2 regions of the Pseudorhodoferax sp. genome follow, and region 2 is predicted to be linked to the other one. Evidence: predicted binding sites of a transcription regulator. Region 2 holds the regulator's gene; the other holds the start of a gene.
What was found. Region 2 encodes HrcA, which represses chaperone genes, less so after heat shock. Its sites were predicted from a motif close to TTAGCACTCNNNNNNNNNGAGTGCTAA; they were not measured.
Positions count from the first base shown of each region.

Region 1: rpoH (RNA polymerase sigma factor RpoH) is a predicted target of HrcA. The motif match lies at 2,704-2,730, and genes of this name have one in related genera.

Region 1 is NZ_JASGJZ010000001.1:2,475,212-2,482,762, reverse strand. It holds gene QM782_RS11765 (LacI family DNA-binding transcriptional regulator) at 1-958, shown strand, start outside; gene QM782_RS11760 (DUF1697 domain-containing protein) at 966-1,478, opposite strand; gene selD (selenide, water dikinase SelD) at 1,489-2,553, opposite strand; gene rpoH (RNA polymerase sigma factor RpoH) at 2,759-3,694, shown strand; gene QM782_RS11745 (Bug family tripartite tricarboxylate transporter substrate binding protein) at 3,792-4,763, shown strand; gene QM782_RS11740 (hypothetical protein) at 4,804-6,297, shown strand; gene QM782_RS11735 (SCO family protein) at 6,320-6,910, opposite strand; gene cyoE (heme o synthase) at 6,907-7,551, opposite strand, start outside.
Region 2 is NZ_JASGJZ010000001.1:1,006,164-1,013,714, forward strand. It holds gene galE (UDP-glucose 4-epimerase GalE) at 1-405, opposite strand, end outside; tRNA gene QM782_RS04805 (tRNA-Ile) at 541-618, opposite strand; gene hrcA (heat-inducible transcriptional repressor HrcA) at 657-1,658, opposite strand; gene QM782_RS04815 (NAD kinase) at 1,689-2,582, shown strand; gene recN (DNA repair protein RecN) at 2,843-4,489, shown strand; gene rapZ (RNase adapter RapZ) at 4,486-5,415, shown strand; gene mutY (A/G-specific adenine glycosylase) at 5,369-6,457, opposite strand; gene mutM (bifunctional DNA-formamidopyrimidine glycosylase/DNA-(apurinic or apyrimidinic site) lyase) at 6,433-7,248, opposite strand; gene QM782_RS04840 (tetratricopeptide repeat protein) at 7,287-7,551, shown strand, end outside.

The DNA.
Region 1 (7,551 bases), 1.5 Mb from region 2:
GGTCTCGCGCGTGCTGACCGACGCCGAGGCCGTGCGCCCGGCGCTGCGCGCGCGCGTGCAGCAGGCCATCGCCGAGCTGGGCTGGCGGCCCAGCCTGGCGGCGCGCCGGCTGCGCCAGCGCCGCACCTCGCTGATCGGGCTGGTGGTGGCCGACATCCGCAACCCGTTCTTCACCGAGATCGGCCGCGCCGTGGAAGACGTGGCCTACGCCGCCGGGCTGCGGCTGATCCTGTGCAACAGCGACGAGGACCCGGCCAAGGAGCAGTCGTACCTGGAGCTGATGGCCGACGAGCGCGCCAGCGGCGTGATCCTGGCGCCGACGCTGGAGTTCACGCAGCGCCCGGGCTTCCCGGGCGGCCCCTGGCCGTTTCCGCTGGTGATGGTGGACCGCGCCCCGGCCGCCACCGCCTGCGACGCCGCGCTGCTGGACAACGCCGCCGCCGCGCACACGCTGGCGGCCCACCTCGCGGCCGAAGGCTGCCGCCGCATCGCGCTGCTGGCCGGCGCGCACAGCAGCACCGGCCGCGAGCGCCAGGCCGGCTACGAGGCGGCGCTGCGCAAAGCCGGCCTGGCGCCGCGCGTGCTGCCGCTGCGGCCGGACGCGCAGGCCGGCCAGGCCGGCGCCGCGCAGCTGCTGGCCGAGCCGGCGGACCGGCGGCCCGATGCGCTGCTGGCCACCAGCGGCCTGCTGCTGCTGGGCGCCTGGCGCGCGCTACGGGCCAGCGGCCTGCGGGTGCCGGCCGAGGTGGCGCTGGCCGGCTTCGACGACAACGACTGGACCACGATGCCCGAGCCGGCCATCACCGTGCTGGCCCAGCCGACGCAGGAACTCGGCCGCAGCGCGGCCGAACTGCTGCTGCAGCGGCTGGCCGAGCCCGGGCGCGCGCCGCGCCGCGTGGTGCTGCAGGGCCGGCTGCTGGTGCGCGGGTCGAGCCGGCACGGGCGCGGCGCGGCCTGACGGCCGGCTACGCCTGCGCGCACTTGCGCACGGTGTCCCAGGTGCGGGTCGTCACGTCCACGCCGAAGGCCTGCTCGATCAGCTGCATGAAGACCGGCCCCTCGCCGGGCAGGTAGGCGGTGAACGCCTCGGCGCCGACCTGGCAGGCCACGGTGGCGCAGCCGCGGGTCAGCGGCAGCGGGACCCGGGACGCGCGCGGCGCGCGCAGGAAGCTGACCACGCGCTTGGCCTGCGGCGGAAAGCCGAACGGGGCGAACGGATCGCCGGCCAGCAGGGCCTGCAGCGCGTCCACCGACCGCACGATGGTCGCGAAGCGGCGCCCCAGGCCCGCCTGCTGGGCCGCCTCGACGCGCTGCGCCAGCACCGCCTCCGGCGCCTCGTCCGCATCGAACACGGCATTGCCGCTGGACAGCACGGTCCGCACGCGCGCGAAGCCGGCGGCCTCCAGGCTGCGGCGCAGCGCCGGCATGCTGCAGTTCTGCGGACTGACGCCTCGCAGCAACGCGACGTAGCGCGGCATCGCCCGGCCCCTAGCGCACGACCAGCCGCGGCCCTTCGGTCCAGGGCTGCACCTCGCCGATCTCGGCCGCGGCCGCGAAGCCCTGCGCCCGGAACAGCGCCAGCACGTCCCCGACGCTGTCGGGCGCGCAGGCCACCAGCAGGCCGCCGCTGGTCTGCGGGTCGGTCAGCAGCGCCTGCTCGGCGGCCGGCAGGGCGTGCGCGACCTCGGCGCCGTAGCCGGCCCAGTTGCGGCCGGAGGCGCCGGTCACGCAGCCGGCGGCGACCAGCGCGCGCACGCCGTCCAGCACCGGCACGCGCGCCCAGTCCAGCACCACGCGGCAGCCGGCGCCGCGCGCCAGTTCCAGGCCGTGGCCGGCCAGGCCGAAGCCGGTGACGTCGGTCAGCGCGTGCACGCCGGGCAGTTCGGCCAGCGCCGGGCCGGGGGTGTTCAGCCGCGTCGTGGTCTCCAGCATGCGGGCGTAGCCGGCGGCATCGAGCCGTTCCTTCTTGAACGCGGCCGACAGCACGCCCACGCCCAGCGGCTTGCCCAGCACCAGCCGGTCGCCGGGCCGCGCGCCGGTGTTGCGGCGCAGCTTGTCCGGGTGCACCAGGCCCAGCGCCACCAGGCCGTAGATCGGCTCGACCGAATCGATGGTGTGCCCGCCGGCGACCGGGATGCCGGCCGCCTGGCAGACCGATTGCCCGCCGGCCAGGATGCGGGCGATGGTCGCGGTGGACAGCACGTTGACCGGCATGCCGACCAGCGCCAGCGCCAGGATCGGCCGGCCGCCCATGGCGTAGACGTCGGAGATCGCGTTCGTCGCGGCGATGCGGCCGAAGTCGAACGGGTCGTCCACGATGGGCATGAAGAAGTCGGTCGTCGCGACCAGCGCCTGCTGGTCGTTGAGCCGGTAGACGGCCGCGTCGTCCGAGGTCTCGATGCCGACCAGCAGCTCCGGCGGCACCGGCAGTCCGCCGCCCTGGTGCCGCAGGATCTCGGACAGCACGCCGGGCGCGATCTTGCAGCCGCAGCCGCCGCCGTGGGACAGGGAGGTCAGGCGGGGCTCGGCGGCGGTCGGTGCGGGAGTGGACATGGTCGCAGGCAGGAGGGGCTGGGGACGGCGTGCATTCTGGCCCAGGCCGCCGGCAGCGCCCATGGGGAACCCTTTTCCGCCGGACAAGTCCAACACGCCAGATCTGCCAACAGGGTTAACCCGAGTGCAGAACCTGCTTTCGCACCGTCTTTAGCACTCTTCATATGAGAGTGCTAACATGGTCCACCAAGGAAAGGAATCTGGTATGAGTCATCAAACTGGAACCGTGTCCACCGCGCTCACCGCCGCCAACCCGTGGTCCCTGGTTCCCCCGCTGGGCAACCTGGACGCCTACATCTCGGCGGTCAACCGGCTGCCCATGCTCTCCGTGGAAGAGGAGCAGCAGTACGCGCGCCAGCTGAAGAACGACAACGACCTGGAAGCCGCCGGCAAGCTGGTGCTGTCGCACCTGCGCCTGGTGGTGTCCGTGGCCCGGCAGTACCTGGGCTACGGCCTGCCGCACGGCGACCTGATCCAGGAAGGCAACGTGGGCCTGATGAAGGCCGTCAAGCGCTTCGACCCCGACCAGGGCGTGCGTCTGGTCAGCTATGCGCTGCACTGGATCAAGGCCGAAATGCACGAGTACATCCTGAAGAACTGGCGCATGGTCAAGGTGGCGACCACCAAGGCCCAGCGCAAGCTGTTCTTCAATCTGCGCTCGATGAAGCAGGGTTTCAAGGCCGAGGCCGCCGACGGCGCCACGCACCGCGACACGCTGTCGGACGGCGAGATCGCGGCCATGGCCGAGCAGTTGAGCGTCAAGCGCGAGGACGTGATCGAGATGGAAGCGCGCCTGGCCGGCGGCGACGTGGTACTGGACCCGGGCCCGGCCGACGGCGGCGAGGAAGCCTACGGCCCGATCGCCTACCTGGCCGACGGCCGGCAGGAGCCAACCGCGCAGATCGAGGCGCGCCAGCGCGACCGGCTGGCCAGCGACGGCATCAGCACCGCGCTGGCCGGGCTGGACCCGCGCAGCCGGCGCATCGTCGAGGAGCGCTGGCTCAAGGTCAACGACGACGGCTCGGGCGGCATGACGCTGCACGAGCTGGCCGCCGACTATGGCGTGAGCGCCGAGCGCATCCGCCAGATCGAGGCCGCGGCCATGAAGAAGATGAAGAAGGCGCTGGCGTATTACGCTTGACGTGCCCGCGGCACCTTCCGTCCGCAAGACGCCAGCGCCGGTGCGCTGGCGTTTTTTTTAGCCGATCATCACCCACCATCACCACAAGGAGACCCGAATGACCCTGTCCCGCCGAGCCCTGCTGGGCGCCCCGCTGGCCGGCCTCGCACCCTGGGCGCTGGCCCAGAGCGGCCACTGGCCGAACAAGCCCTTGCGGATCCTCGTCGGCTTTCCGGGCGGTTCCTCGCCGGACCTGACCGCGCGGGCGCTGGCCGAGCCGCTGTCGCGCGCGCTGGGGCAGCCGGTCATCGTGGAGTCGCGCGTGGGCGCCGGCGGCAACATCGCGGCCGACCAGGTGGCGCGTGCCACCGACGAGCACACCATCGGCCTGATGATCAACGGCAACCTGACGATCGCCAAGCTGCTGAACGCCAAGACGCCCTACGACCCGGCGCGCGACCTGGCGCCGGTGAGCCTGCTGGGCACGGCGCCCCTGGTGCTGGCGGCCGGGATCGACACGCCGGGCAGCACGCCCCAGGAATTCTTCGCCGCCGCGCGCGCCGCCGGCGACCGCTGGAACTACGGCACGCCCGGCGTGGGCACGGTCGGCCACATCGGCATGGAGCTGCTGAAGGCCAGGAGCGGCATCGCGCCGGTGCACGTGCCCTATCCCGGCAACCCGCAGGCGATCACCGCGATGATCGCCGGCCAGATCCAGATGGCGCTGCTGCCGCCGGCGCTGGCGATGGCGCAGGTGCGCGCCGGCAAGCTCAAGGCCATCGGCATCACCTCGGCCGGCCGCAGCCCGCTGGTGCCGGAACTGGCCAGCCTGGCCGATGCCGGCGTGCGCGGCTTCCAGCTGGAGATCTGGAACGCCGTGGCCGCGCCGGCCTCGATGCCGGCGGCGATCGTCGCGCGGCTGTCCGCGCTGATCGGCGACATCGTGCGCACGCCCGACATGCGCGAGCGGCTGTTCCAGCAGGGCTGGCAGGTGGTCGGCTCCTCGCCGGAAGGGCTGGCGAACCGCATGCGGGCAGACACGGCGCTGCTGGGCGGCGTGATCGTGTCGCAGGGCATCAAGGCGGAGTGACGGGGCCCGATCCGTTCCGCCGTCACGCCAGGAGCACCGCATGCCGCGCACCGAAGCCACCCGCCCCGCCGCCCGCAAGCGGCGGTTCCGCACGCTGGGATGGAGCGCGGCGGCGGCCGCGCTGGCACTTGGCCTGGGCGGCGCGTGGTTCGCCTATCGCCAGCTGGACCGCATGCCCGGGGAGTTGCTGCGCTACCTCGAATTTCGCCTGTACGGCCACACCAAGCTCGAAGCCCTGGCGCTGCCGGTGATCGGCCTGCTCCGGTCGCAGGTCGAGCGCCCGGTCCCGGCGGAGCTGTCGACGCTCGGCAAAGGCGTGCAAGCCTCCGGCCTTCCGCCGGTGCGCTATCGGGAGGGGAAGCCGCTCGAAACCCCGCTGCTGGGCGTGCCGGCACCGGCCGCGACGGTCCAGGTCGCCTCGCTGGAAGAGCTGCAGCGGGCCATGCAGAACGCCCGCCCCGGCGAGGTCATCGAACTCCTGCCGGGCCGCTACACGATGACGCGCAAGCTGTCCACGCCCGTGGCAGGCCATGCCGACAATCCGATCACCGTGCGCGCGGCCGCCCCGCGCAGCGTCGAGATCCTGGCGGCGACCGTCGAAGGCATCGTCGTCAGCCAGCCCTACTGGGTGTTCGAGAACCTCACGATCCGGGGCACCTGCAAGGCGGACGACGATTGCGAGCACGCGTTCCACGTGGTCGGCAAGGCCAGCGGCACGGTCCTGCGCAACAACCACCTCGTGGATTTCAACGCCCACGTCAAGGTCAACGAGCTTGGGGGCGCCTATCCCGATGACGGCCTCCTGCAATTCAACACGCTGGACAACAGCCGCCCGCGCCGGACACTGCATCCGGTCACGCCGTTCGACCTGGTCGCGGCCTCGCGCTGGGTCGTGGCCGACAACGTCGTGGCCAATTTCGTGAAGTCCAGCGGCAACGGCATCTCCTACGGCCTCTTCATGAAGGGCGGTGGCAGCGAGGGCCGCATCGAACGCAACCTGGTGATCTGCAGCACGCAGGACATCTCCGCGCGCGGCGACAGGCCCGGCTCGGGGGCGCGCGTCGGCATCTCGCTCGGCGGCGGCACCAGCGGCGAGAGCTTCTGCAGGAACGGGCATTGCGCAGCGGAGCACCACCAGGGCCTGGTCGCCAACAACGTGGTCGCCCACTGCAACGACGCGGGCATCGACGTCAACCGCTCGGAGCAGAGCGTCATCGCGCACAACACCCTGGTCAACACGGGCTGGATCGACGTGCGCAGCAGCCCGGCCTCCGCGGTGATCTACGGCAACTGGCTGGAAGGCCGCATCCGGACGCGCGGCGGCGGCTGGGTCGAGGCATCGCACAACGAAGACCGGCCCCTGCAGCGGTACGTGGCGGCGCTGGACGCCCTGGATCTCGGCTGGACGGCGACGCCTCCGACCATCGCGCCGGCGCGCGCCGTCGGCAACGACTTCTGTGGGCGCCCCCGCGGCGCTGCCACCCCGCCGGGCGCCCTGGGGATGGAAGGCCTGCCCTGCAGCAGCCGCCGGTGAACGGCGGCGTGCGGCGCACGCCTCAGCCGGCGGTCTTCAGCAAGGTGCGCACGTCGGCCGCCAGCGTTTCGGCGCCGGAGCCGTAGCGCACGTACAGGCGCAGCCGGCCCTGGGGGTCGTAGACGTAGCTGCCTGCGGAATGGTCCATGGTGTAGCTGCCGGGCGTCTTGCCGTCGACCTTCTTGTAGTAGAGCTTGAAGTCCTTGGCCATGGCGGCCAATTGCTCCGGCGCGGGACGCAGCGCGACGAAGTCCGGGTCGAAGTTCTCCATGTAGGCCTTCAGCACCTCGGGCGTGTCGCGCTCGGGGTCCACCGTGACGAACAGGCCCTGCAGCCGGGCGCCGTCCGCGCCGAGCAGTTCCTTGGCCTGGGCCAGTTCGGCCATGGAGGTCGGGCAGACGTCGGGGCACTGGGTGTAGCCGAAGAACACCACGACGACCTTGCCGCGGAAGTCCTGCAGCGTGCGTTCGCGCCCGGCCTGGTCGGGCAGCCGGAAGTCGCGCGCATAGTCGGCACCGGTGATGTCGACGGCCGAGAACTTCGGCTGGCCGTCGGAGCAGGCGGCGAGCCATGCGCCGGCGGCCGCGGCCAGCAGGGTGCGTCGTGAGGTCATGGCAGCAGGTAGTGGTCCAGCAGCAGCGCCGCGAACAGCGCGCTCAGGTGGATCAGCGAGAAGCGGAAGGTGCGGCGCGCCAACGCGTCGGAATAGTCGCGCCACAGGGCGAAGCCGTAGGCGCAGAAGCCCAGGCCCAGCACCACCGCGGCCGCCAGGTACAGCCAGGAGCTCATGCCGTAGACGAAGGGCAGCAGGCAGGCCGCGAACAGGACCAGCGTGTACAGCAGGACCTGCAGCCGCGTGAACTCGTTGCCGTGCGTGACGGGCAGCATCGGCAGGCCGGACTTGCGGTAGTCCTCCACGCGGTACAGCGCCAACGCCCAGAAGTGCGGCGGCGTCCACAGGAAGATGATCAGGAACAGGATCAGCGCCTCGGGCCCGACCTCGCCGGTCATGGAGGTCCAGCCCAGCACCGGCGGCATCGCGCCGGAGGCGCCGCCGATCACGATGTTCTGCGGCGTCAGCGGCTTCAGGATCACGGTGTAGACGACCGCGTAGCCGACGAAGGTGGCCAGCGTGAGCCACATGGTCAGCGCGTTGACGCTGGCGTACAGCAGCGCCGCGCCGGCGGCGCACAGCAGCGCCGAGAACAGCAGCGTCTGGCCGTCGCGCAGCTCGTTCTTGGCGGTGGGCCGCCA
Region 2 (7,551 bases):
CAGCGGCAGGCGCTGCGGATCGCCGTAGACCGTCGCCGACGAGCTGAACACCAGCTGGCGCACGTCGCAGGCGCGCATCGCCTCCAGCAGCCGGAGCGTGCCGACGACGTTGTTGTCGTAGTAGTCCAGCGGCTTCTCGACCGACTCGCCGACGGCCTTCAGGCCGGCGAAATGGATCACGGCGCCGGCGCCGCTGTCCCGGATCGCCTGCTCCAGCGCCGCGCGGTCGCGGATGTCGCCACGCACCAGCGCCGGTGCCTTGCCGGTGATGCGCTCGATGCGCGCCAGGGACTCGGGGTTGCTGTTGCTGAAGTTGTCGAATACCGTGACGGCCTGGCCCGCCTGGAGCAGTTCGACACAGACATGGGAGCCGATGTAGCCGGCGCCTCCGGTGACAAGAATCATATGGGTGGAGCCCGAAACAGGACCGGCGCGTGCCGGCAATGGAGATCTGGCCGCTTGCGCGACAGGTTCGCAAAAAGAATAGCACGTGCCGTGCCACCAATCGTGTCGACCACGACACACAACCGGCATGGAATTTGGTAGGACCCCCGAGAGTCGAACTCGGCACCAACGGATTATGAGTCCGCTGCTCTAACCAGCATGAGCTAGGGTCCCAGGCGGCCAGCGCGGGCGCCCGGGATTGTAGGAGAGGCTCAGCGCGGCCGGCTCAGCGCATTGCTGACCAGCTTGGACGTGATGTCCACGATCTGGATCATGCGGTCGTAGGGCATGCGCGTGGGCCCGATCACGCCCAGCGTGCCGACCACCTGGCCGTCGACCTCGTACGGCGCGCTGACCACCGACAGCTCTTCGATCGGCACGACGCTGCTCTCGCCGCCGATGAAGATGCGCACGCCCTCGGCACGGCTGGAGACATCCAGCAGCCGCAGCAGCTGGGTCTTCTGCTCGAAGAGGTCGAACGCGCGGCGCAGGTTGCGCATGTCGCTGGAGAAATCGCTGACGGCCAGCAGGTTGCGCTCGCCCGAGATCACGACCTCGCCCGCCGGCTGGCCCGCCTGGGCATCGATGCTGACGGCCGCCTGCATCAGCGTGGCGATCTCGGCCCGCAGGCGCTCGACCTCGCCGGCCAGCCGGTCGCGCACCTGCTCGAACGCCAAGCCGGCGTAGTGGGCGTTCAGGTAGTTGGCCGCCTCGACCAGCTGCGACTGGGTGTAGTCCACCTCGGTGAACAGCACGCGGTTCTGCACGTCGCCATCGGGCGAGACGATGATGACCAGCACGCGCCGCTCCGACAGCCGCAGGAACTCGATGTGGTGCAGCACCGAGGCGCGCCGCGGCGCCAGCACCACGCCGACGAACTGCGACAGGTTGGACAGCAGCTGCGCCGCATTGGCGATGACCTTCTGCGGCTGCTCGGCGACCAGTTCGGGGGGCTGCAGCCCGTCGCGCTGGACGGTCAGCATGGTGTCCACGAACAACCGGTAGCCGCGCGCCGTGGGCACCCGCCCGGCCGAGGTGTGCGGGCTGGCGATCAGGCCCATGTCCTCCAGATCGGACATCACGTTGCGGATGGTGGCCGGCGACAGGTCCAGCCCGGAGGCCTTGGACAGGGTGCGCGAACCGACGGGCTGGCCGTCGGCGATGTAGCGCTCGACCAGCGCTTTCATCAGCAACTTGGCGCGATCATCCAGCATCGGCCCATTCTAGTGAGGTAAATTTGTCGGATGAACCCCACATTCCGCCGCGTCGCGCTGTTCGGCAAGTACCAGCCTTCGGCCTTCGGCGGATCGACGCCGACGCCGCCCGGCGCGTTGCGCGAGATCGCGCAGTTCCTGATCCGCCAGGGCTGCGAGGTGGTGCTGGACCGCCAGGTCCAGGCCAGCACCGGGCTGACCGAGTTCGAGGCGCTGGACGTCCAGGCGATCGGCGAGCAATGCGACCTGGCGCTGGTCGTCGGCGGCGACGGCACGATGCTGGGCATCGGCCGGCAGCTCGCCCCCTACGGCGTGCCGCTGATCGGCATCAACCAGGGCCGGCTGGGCTTCATCACCGACATCCCGATCGACGGCTACCAGGCCGCGCTGGCGCCGATGCTGGCCGGCGCCTACGAGGAGGACCACCGCAGCCTGATGCACGCGCGCGTACTGCGCGACGGCGCATGCGTGTTCGACGCGCGGGCCATGAACGACGTGGTCGTCAACCGCGGCGCGACCTCGGGCATGGTGGAACTGCGCATCGAGATCGACGGGCACTTCGTCTCCAACCAGCGCTGCGACGGCCTGATCATCGCCACGCCGACCGGCTCCACGGCCTACGCGCTGTCGGCCGGCGGGCCGCTGATGCATCCGTCGATCCCCGGCTGGGTGCTGGTGCCGATCGCGCCGCACACGCTGTCCAACCGGCCGCTGGTGCTGGCCGATCCGGCCGAGGTGGCGATCGAGCTGGTGTCCGAGCGCGACGCCAGCGCGAACTTCGACATGCAATCGCTGGCCGCGCTGCAGCAGGGCGATCGCATCACGGTCCGGCGTTCGCAGCACTGCGTGCGCTTCCTGCATCCCAAGGGCTGGCACTACTTCGACACGCTGCGGGTCAAGCTGCACTGGAACGGGGGCGCCTGAAATGAACCACCCCCAGTCTCCGCGCCGCATGCTGCGCCAACCCCCAGGGGACGGAGGGTCGCGGCTCCAAGCCTGCCTGCGCAGGCTTCGACGGTCCGCCGAGGCCGCTCCTCCGGAGCCGCTGCGGCCCGCAAGGCACGCCTGCGGTCCGGCAAAGCCGGCCCGCGGCGCCCGTTGGCATGGCCTGGGCCTTTCGAACCACTGCTTGCCGTCCAGTTGCATGCCTTGCGGGCGGCGCGCCGGCGCCGTGGAGAACTGACATGCTGCGGCGCATGCACCTGCGCGACTTCGTGATCGTGCGCGAGCTCGAGCTGGACCTGGCGGCCGGCTTCACGGTGCTGACCGGCGAGACCGGGGCCGGCAAGTCCATCCTGGTCGACGCGCTGCAGCTGGCGCTCGGCGCACGCGCGGATGCCGGCGTGGTGCGGGAAGGCGGCGCGCCGCGCAGTGAGGTCAGTGCGGAATTCGATGCCACGCCGGCCGTTGCCGGCTGGCTGCAGCAGTCCGGCTTCGACGCTGCCGACACGCTGCTGCTGCGCCGCAGCATCGACGCCCAGGGCAGGAGCCGCGCCTGGATCAACGGCAGCGCCGCGACCGCCGCGCAGCTGCGCGAACTGGGCGACCTGCTGCTCGACATCCACGGCCAGCATGCCTGGCAGAGCCTCACCCGCCCGGCCAGCGTGCGCGCGTTGCTGGACGCCTACACCGGGCTGGACGTGGCGCCGCTGGAACGCCTGTGGGCTGGCTGGCGCACCGCCCTGCGCACGCTGGACGACGCGCGCACCGCGCAGGATTCGCTGCAGCGCGAACGCGAGCGCCTGGCCTGGCAGATCGCCGAAGTCGACAAGCTGGCCCCCGGCATCGACGAATGGGACAGCCTGAACGCCGACCATGGGCGGCTCTCGAACGCCCAGGCGCTGCTCGATGCGCTGCACAGCGCGATCGCGGCGCTGGAAGACGACGACCAGGGCGCGCTGCGAGGCCTGGCGCGCGCGCAGTCGGTGCTGGCCGACCAGCAGCACGTGGCGCCCGAATACGGCGCGATGGCCGAAGTACTGGCCGCCAGCCTGGCCCAGGCCGAAGACGCGCTGCACACCCTGCATGCCAGCCTGCGCCGCACCGAGCTGGACCCCGGCCGCCTGGCCGTGCTGGACGAACGCCTGGGCCTGTGGATGGGCCTGGCGCGGCGCTACAAGCGCCCGCCGGCGGATCTGCCCGCGCTGTGGGCCGGCTGGAAGGAAGAATTGGCGCGCCTGGACGCGGCCGCCGACCTGGACGTGCTGCAGGCGGCCGAGCGCGCCGCCTTCGCCGCCTTCGAGGCCGAGGCCCGGCGCGTCGGCAAGGCTCGCGCGCTGGCCGGGCCGAAGCTGGCCAAGGCCGTCACGGCCGCGATGCAGGCGCTGGGCATGCAGGGCGGGCGCTTCGCGGTCGCGCTGGAGCCGTTGGCGGAGCCGTCCTCGCAGGGCCTGGAAGAGGTGCAGTTCCTGGTCGCCGGCCATGCCGGCAGCACGCCGCGCCCGGTCGCCAAGGTGGCCTCGGGCGGTGAGCTGTCGCGCATTGCGCTGGCCATCGCCGTCACCACCAGCTCGCTCGGCGGCGCGCCCACGCTGATCTTCGACGAGGTCGACTCCGGCGTCGGCGGCGCCGTGGCCGAGACCGTGGGCCGGCTCATGAAGCAGCTGGGCGCCGAGCGCCAGGTGCTGGCCGTCACGCACTTGCCGCAGGTCGCGGCCTGCGCCGACCACCACCTGGTCGTGTCCAAGCAGCGCGAAGGCGCGGCCACGCTGAGCCGCGTGGCCGAGGTGCGGGGCGAGCAGCGCGCCGCCGAGGTGGCCCGCATGCTCGGCGGCGAACGGCTGTCGGGCACCACGCTGGCCCATGCCCGCGAGATGCTGGGGGCGGCATGAGGCAGGCCGGCCCGCTCGAGATCGTGCTGATCACCGGCATGTCCGGCTCCGGCAAGTCGGTGGCGCTGCATGCGCTGGAAGACGCCGGCTACTACTGCGTCGACAACCTGCCCCCGGAACTGCTGCTGACCTTCGCCGAACTGGAGCGCCAGCACGGCACGCTGCGCGTGGCGATCGCGATGGACGTGCGCAGCGCCACGGCGCTGCCGCTGGTGCCGGCCCAGCTGCATACGCTGCGCAGCCAGGGCACCACGATCAAGTCCCTGTTCCTGGAGGCCGGCACCGATACGCTGGTGCGCCGCTATTCCGAGACGCGCCGCAGGCATCCGCTGTCCCGGCGCGACCTGCTGGACCAGCAGAACGCGCTGTACGAGGCCATCGAGCTGGAGCGCGAACTGCTGGCCGACCTGCGCGAGCAGGCCCACGTGATCGACACGACCATCATCCGCTCCTCGCAGCTGCAGGGCTACGTCAAGTCGCTGATCGCGGCGCCGAACAGCCAGCTGACGCTGGTGTTCGAATCCTTCGCGTTCAAGCGCGGCATCCCGCTGGACGCGGACTACGTGTTCGACGTGCGCATGCTGCCGAACCCCCACTACGACCCGGACCTGCGGCCGCTGACGGGCATGGACGCGCCGGTCGCCGACTTCCTGCGCCAGAGCGCCGAGGTCCACCGGATGTTCCGCCACATCGAGGGCTTCCTCGTGCACTGGCTGGAGCCGCTGGCGCGCGACCACCGCAGCTACGTCACGGTCGGCATCGGCTGCACCGGCGGGCAGCACCGGTCGGTCTATCTGGTGGAGGAACTGGCGCTGGCCTTCAGCCAGAACTGGGTCACGCTCAAGCGCCACCGCGAACTGGACGCGCACGCCAGCAGCGTCATGGGACCGGCGCCCGGTCCCACGTGGGGGACAACAGTCTTCTGACCGGCGCCGGCAGGCCGAGCCGGTCGAGGTCCGCAGCAGTGGCCCAGAGGCCGTCGCCGCCCCACTCGGCCGGCCGCAGCGGCACGCGCACCGGGTGCAGCAGCAGATCCTTGTGCGTCAGCACGTGCGTGAACGCCGGCAGGGCCTCGGCCAGCGCATGCCGGGCTGGCGGCAGGGCGGCCAGCAGCGCGGCCTCGTCCTCGAATACGGGCAGGCAGTGCAGGCCGGCCCAGACGCCCCGGCCGGGCCGCCGCACGACCAGCACGCGGCCGGCGTCGTCCTCGGCCCACAGCAGCCACCAGTCGGCGTGGCTGCGCCGCAGCTTGCGCGTCTTGACCGGGTAGTCCTGCGTGCGCCCCTCGCGCCGCGCCACGCAGCGCGCCTGCAGCGGACACAGCAGGCAGGCCGGACTGCGCACGGTGCAGACGGTGGCGCCCAGATCCATCAGGCCCTGGGTGTAGCGCGGCATCGCCTGCGGATCCCCGTCCGGCGGCGGCAGCAGCTCGGTCGCCAGCGCCCACAGCGCGCGCTCGTGGCGCGACTCGGCCAGATCCTCGCCGAAGCCCAGCAGCCGCGTCAGCACGCGCTTGACGTTGCCATCCAGGATGGCCACGTGCTCGCCGAAGCAGAAGGCCGCGATCGCCGCGGCGGTGGAGCGCCCGATGCCCGGCAGCGCCTGCAGCCCCTCGGCCGTGCGCGGGAACTCCCCGCCGTGCACGGCCACGACCGCGCGCGCGCAGGCGTGCAGGTTGCGCGCGCGGCTGTAGTAGCCCAGCCCGGCCCACAGCGCCAGCACCTCGTCCTCGCCGGCCGCCGCGAGTTCCCGCACGTCCGGAAAGCGCGCCAGGAAGCGCGCGTAGTAGCCGACGACCGCCGCCACCTGCGTCTGCTGCAGCATGATCTCGGACAGCCAGACGCGGTACGGGTCGCGCGTGTTCTGCCAGGGCAGCCGATGGCGGCCATGGCTGGCCTGCCAGCGCACGACCTGCCCGGCCGCCCATCCCGGCGCGCGCGGATTCAGGCTTTCTGGCACTGCGGGCAGAAGAAGGTCGAGCGCTGGCCCTGGCGGATCGCGCGGATCGGCGTGCCGCAGACGCGGCAGGGCTGGCCGGCGCGGCCGTAAACCATGGCTTCGAGCTGGAAATGCCCGGCCTCGCCGGTGGCATCGGAGAAATCGCGCAGGCTGCTGCCGCCGCGCTCCACGGCCCGCTCCAGCACCTCGCGCACCGCGGCGTGCAGCCGGCGCGCACGCTCAGCGCCCAGCCGGTGCGCGCGCGTCGTCGGCCGGATGCCGGCCTGGAACAAGGCCTCGGACGCATAGATGTTGCCGACGCCGACGACCAGGTCGCCCGCCAGCAGCACCTGCTTGATCGGCGCGGCGCGCTGCCGCAGGCCGGCATGGAACAGCGCCGCGTCGAAGCCCTCGTCCAGCGGCTCCACGCCCAGGCGCCCCAGCAGCTTGACGGCCTGCGGTGCCTGCGGCCCGTCGACGTGCACCACCGCGCCGAACCGCCGCGGATCGTGCAGGCGCAGCACGCCGCGCGAAGTCTCCAGGTCGAAGTGGTCGTGCGGACCGGCCGGGCCCGCCACCGCATCGAAGCGCAGGCTGCCGGACATGCCCAGGTGCAGCAGCAGCAGGCCCTGGTCGAGGTCGATCAGCAGGTACTTGCCGCGCCGGCGCACGGCCTCCACGCGCCGCCCCAGCAGCGCCTGCGGCGCGCAGCCCAGGGCCCAGCGCAGCGGCTTGCCCAGGCGCACGCCGGTCACGGCGGCGCCGGCGATGCGCTCGGCGAAACTGCGGCGCGTGACTTCGACTTCGGGCAACTCCGGCATGGGCGAAAGGCTTGGGCGGCGTGGATTATGATGGGTCGATGAAGCGACTCCTGCGACCGGCCGCCCGCAGTCTCGTCTCGCTGACACTCGCGCTGGGCCTGCTGCCGGCGCATGCGCAGACACCCGCCGCCGGCCCCGCGACCGATACCCCTGCACCCGATACGCCACCGGCGCAGTCCGCGCTGACCTCCGAGCTGTTCTACGAGCTGCTGCTGGGCGAGCTGAGCGTCACCACGGGCGACCGCGCCGCCGGCTATGCGCTGATCCTGGACTCCGCGATCAAGGCCAAGGACCCGCAGCTGT